DNA from 2 places in the Rahnella perminowiae genome. Region 1 is predicted to be linked to the other one. Evidence: predicted binding sites of a transcription regulator. Region 1 holds the regulator's gene; the other holds the start of a gene.
The links. Region 1 encodes sigma-54, which starts transcription at its own class of promoters, with help from an activator protein. Its sites were predicted from a motif close to GTTGGCACANNTTTCGCTNT; they were not measured.
Positions count from the first base shown of each region.

Region 2: a site for sigma-54 is predicted at 1,805-1,824, ahead of glnA (glutamate--ammonia ligase). Genes of this name have one in related genera too.

Region 1 is NZ_JAFMOT010000185.1:109,462-111,872, forward strand. Features, by position in the region: gene lptB (LPS export ABC transporter ATP-binding protein) at 1-371, shown strand, start outside; gene rpoN (RNA polymerase factor sigma-54) at 473-1,906, shown strand; gene hpf (ribosome hibernation promoting factor) at 1,930-2,217, shown strand; gene ptsN (PTS IIA-like nitrogen regulatory protein PtsN) at 2,316-2,411, shown strand, end outside.
Region 2 is NZ_JAFMOT010000172.1:103,017-105,427, reverse strand. Features, by position in the region: gene glnA (glutamate--ammonia ligase) at 215-1,624, opposite strand; gene typA (ribosome-dependent GTPase TypA) at 2,096-2,411, shown strand, end outside.

The DNA of each region.
Region 1 (2,411 bases):
ATGAATTAATGGAAGAGTTCCATATTTCTCATTTGCGCGATAACCTCGGTCAGTCACTGTCCGGTGGTGAACGACGTCGTGTGGAAATTGCCCGTGCGCTGGCAGCAAACCCTAAATTCATCCTGCTGGATGAACCGTTCGCCGGGGTTGACCCGATTTCCGTTATCGACATTAAAAAAATCATTGAGCATTTACGTGACAGCGGCCTCGGCGTACTGATCACTGACCATAACGTGCGCGAAACACTCGACGTTTGTGAACGCGCGTATATTGTCAGTCAGGGGAAATTGATTGCCCACGGCACGCCAGCCGACATTCTTGCTGATGAACAAGTTAAACGTGTTTATCTTGGTGAAGAATTCCGTCTGTGATCTGTGCCGCCGGAACCGTGCCTGTTTCCACCTACACTGAAACAGGCCGTCTCTGACAGAAGTGTTGCCGTTTTCACTCATCAACGGAATTAAGCCAAGATATGAAGCAAGGTTTGCAACTCAGACTCAGCCAACAACTGGCTATGACTCCCCAGTTACAACAGGCCATCCGCTTGTTGCAACTGTCCACGCTTGAGCTCCAGCAGGAGATCCAACTCGCGCTGGAGAGCAACCCTCTGTTGGAACAAACTGACCTTCATGAAGAAATCGACTCGGTAGAAGCCACCGACAGCGAGGGGTTAGACACCCGCGAGGCGCTCGAGCAAAAAGATATGCCGGAAGAATTGCCGCTCGACGCGACCTGGGATGAGATTTACACCGCAGGCACGCCGTCCGGTACCGGTAATGATTACAGCGACGACGAGCTGCCCATTTATCAGGGTGAAACCACCCAGACCCTTCAGGATTACCTGATGTGGCAGGTTGAGCTGACGCCGTTTTCTGATACTGATGCCGCGATTGCCACATCAATTGTCGATGCGGTGGATGACACCGGTTACCTGACCGTCTCCCTTGAAGACATCCTCGAAAGCGTCGGTGATGAAAACATCACGATGGAGGAAGTTGAGGCCGTGCTTAAACGCGTTCAGCGTTTTGATCCGGTGGGGGTGGCAGCACGTGACCTGCGCGATTGTCTGCTGATCCAGCTGTCTCAATATGCCACTGACACGCCTTTCATCACTGAAGCCCGTCTTATCATCAGCGAACATCTCGATTTGCTGGCGAACCATGATTTCCGCGCACTTATGCGATCAACCCGGTTAAAAGAAGATACACTCAAAGGAGCGATGCTTCTGATCCAGTCTCTGGATCCGCGTCCGGGTCAGTCGATCAATACCGGCGAATCCGAATACGTGATCCCGGATGTGCTGGTGCGTAAAGTGTCAGGGGTCTGGACGGTAGAACTCAATTCCGACAGCATTCCGCGTCTGAAGATTAACCAGCAGTACGCCGCGATGGGTAACTCCACACGCAGCGACAGCGACGGGCAATTTATCCGCAGCAATCTGCAGGAAGCCAAGTGGTTAATTAAAAGCCTGGAAAGCCGTAACGACACGCTGTTGAAAGTGACGCGCTGCATCGTTGAGCAGCAGCAGGCGTTCTTTGAACTGGGTGAAGAATTTATGAAACCTATGGTGCTGGCCGATATTGCCAGTGCCGTGGAAATGCACGAATCGACGATTTCACGCGTGACGACACAAAAGTTCCTGCACAGTCCGCGTGGTATTTTCGAACTGAAGTATTTCTTCTCCAGCCATGTCAGTACAGACAGCGGCGGCGAGGCATCGTCAACCGCGATCCGGGCGCTGGTGAAGAAATTAATCGCAGCGGAGAATCCTGTAAAACCGCTCAGTGACAGCAAGTTAGCAACCCTGCTTTCCGATCAGGGAATTATGGTTGCGCGCCGGACTGTCGCCAAATACCGAGAGTCTTTGTCCATCCCGCCCTCAAACCAACGTAAACAGTTAGTTTGACCTCAACAGAGAAGGAAGACATTATGCAGCTCAACATTACCGGACATCACATTGAGATCACGGATCCCCTGAGAGAGTTCATCACGTCGAAACTGGCTAAGCTCGAGCAGTATTTCGACAGGATTAATCAGGTGTATGTGGTGTTGAGCGTGGAAAAGGTGCAGAAAGTAGCGGAAGCCACTTTGCATGTGAACGGAGGCGAATTACATGCCACCTCGGAACATCAGGATATGTACGCAGCGATTGACGGGCTGGTTGATAAACTGGCCCGACAGCTGAATAAACATAAAGACAAACTGAAACAGCACTGACATTCATGTAGCCAACCCTGTGCTACAAACCTTCGGGCATCGGCTTGTGACCTTCGGGAAACGAGCCGATATAGCTTTAAGGGTGAAACAGCGCAAAAGTGAAAGATGACATGATTAACGATACTGCAATGCAATTAACGTCGGTGCTTAATGCCGAATGCACCAAAAGCGGCGTTCATTGCGCCAGCAAAAAA
Region 2 (2,411 bases), on a different contig from region 1:
TTACCCGGCGAAATCACGGGCCAGAGGGGTTAAGCAGGAAAGAGTGTGGAGAAAAAAGCCCATCCGGAGATGGGCTGAAAGTTTCCACGGCAACAAATATAAATCGTCTGACTTAATTTTGACGCTGAAGGGGTTATTAACACAGCCTTCAGTCGGGTATTACACTCAGTGCCTGCTATAAGACGGGCACTGAGTTCAGGGTCTCATTCGGAAATTAGACGCTGTAGTACAGTTCGAACTCAACCGGATGCGGAGTCATACGCACGCGGTCCATTTCTTCTTTACGCAGACCGATGTAAGCATCGATAGCGTCATCAGTGAACACGCCGCCACGGGTCAGGAACTCGCGGTCATCGTTCAATGCATTGAGGGCTTCTTCCAGTGAACCTGCAACTTTTGGAATTTCTGCTTCTTCTTCCGGTGGCAGGTCATACAGGTTTTTGTCCATCGCATCACCAGGGTGGATCTTGTTGATGATACCGTCCAGGCCAGCCATCATCAGTGCAGCAAACGCCAGGTATGGGTTAGCCGCTGGATCAGGGAAGCGTGCTTCGATACGCATCGCTTTAGGCGTTGATACGTGTGGAATACGGATGGATGCAGAACGGTTACGTGCAGAGTAAGCCAGCATTACTGGCGCTTCATAGCCCGGGACCAAACGTTTGTAAGAGTTAGTGGTCGGGTTAGCGTAGGCGTTGATCGCTTTAGCGTGCTTGATGATACCGCCGATGTAGAACAGTGCCATTTCAGACAGGCCGCCGTATTTGTCGCCAGAGAACAGGTTGTTACCGTTCTTGGACAGGGACATGTGGCAGTGCATACCGGAACCGTTATCGCCAAACATTGGTTTTGGCATGAAGGTCGCCGTTTTGCCAAACGCGTGAGCCACATTGTGCACCACGTATTTGTAGATTTGGATTTCGTCGGCTTTTTTGGTCAGGGTATTGAAGCGGGTTGCCACTTCGTTCTGACCCGCGGTGGCGACTTCATGGTGGTGAGCTTCAACAACCAGACCCATTTCTTCCATGGTCAGACACATGGTAGAACGCAGATCCTGAGAAGAGTCGACCGGAGGAACCGGGAAGTAACCGCCTTTTACTGCAGGGCGGTGGCCTTTGTTGCCGCCTTCGTATTTGGTGCTTGAGTTCCATGCGCCTTCGATATCATCGATAGCGACGTGAGAACCGGAGATGCTGCTGCCGAAGCGCACATCATCAAACAGGAAGAATTCTGGTTCTGGCCCGAACAGTACGGTGTCCGCGATACCGGAAGAGCGCAGGAAATCTTCTGCACGTTTTGCGGTAGAACGTGGGTCGCGGTCATAACCTTGCAGCGTGGTTGGCTCAAGGATATCGCAACGAATGATCAGGGTAGTTTCTTCGTAGAATGGGTCAAGAACAGCAGTGCTCGCATCTGGCATCAGAACCATGTCAGATTCGTTAATGCCTTTCCAGCCACCGATTGAAGAGCCATCAAACATTTTGCCTTCTTCGAAGAAGTCAGCGCTAACCTGGTGCGCAGGAATGGTGACGTGCTGCTCTTTGCCTTTGGTATCAGTGAAACGTAAATCTACGAACTTCACTTCATGCTCATTCAGCATCGTCAAAACGTGTTCAGCGGACATACTAGTTCTCCCGAATTTCTCATTATCGTCGTGGAACGAATAACCATTTTTGGTCTTTAGTTGGAAATAACAGCCTTACTGGAACTGGCGTGTAGGCTGAACAGCGCTATTATTTGTCTGGTCAGGTCCTTCACCCTGTAAAAAATTTTTTACCCTAAAAAACTTTTACTCTAAAAACTATTAGCGAAAACTGTGCCAACTTTGAGAAAATGCAAACAACGCCATTTTACAGGGCTTTTGCACTCGATAAGTATGCACCATAACGGAATTCATGCACTAAAATGGTGCTGATTGCGAGAGGTAAGGCACCAAAAGGGTGCGTCATAATGGTTCAGTGGTCTTTTTGCACCGTGAAAGGGATCACAAAGTAACCATCCATAAGTTGTTTCAACAAGATCCTTGTGATCTTGTTTAGAACCTCGCTTAATACGTGTACAATAGCGCGCTATTTCTAATGCCTGAGGCAAAGCTGTGATCGAAAATTTGCGTAACATCGCCATTATTGCCCACGTTGACCATGGTAAAACCACCCTGGTCGACAAGCTGCTGCAACAATCCGGTACTTTCGGAGAACGTGCAGAAGCTACCGAACGCGTAATGGACTCCAACGATTTGGAGAAAGAGCGTGGGATTACCATCCTCGCAAAAAACACCGCCATTAATTGGAAAGACTACCGCATCAACATCGTGGATACCCCAGGACACGCCGACTTCGGCGGTGAGGTTGAGCGTGTGATGTCAATGGTCGACTCGGTGCTGCTGGTTGTGGATGCAATGGATGGCCCAA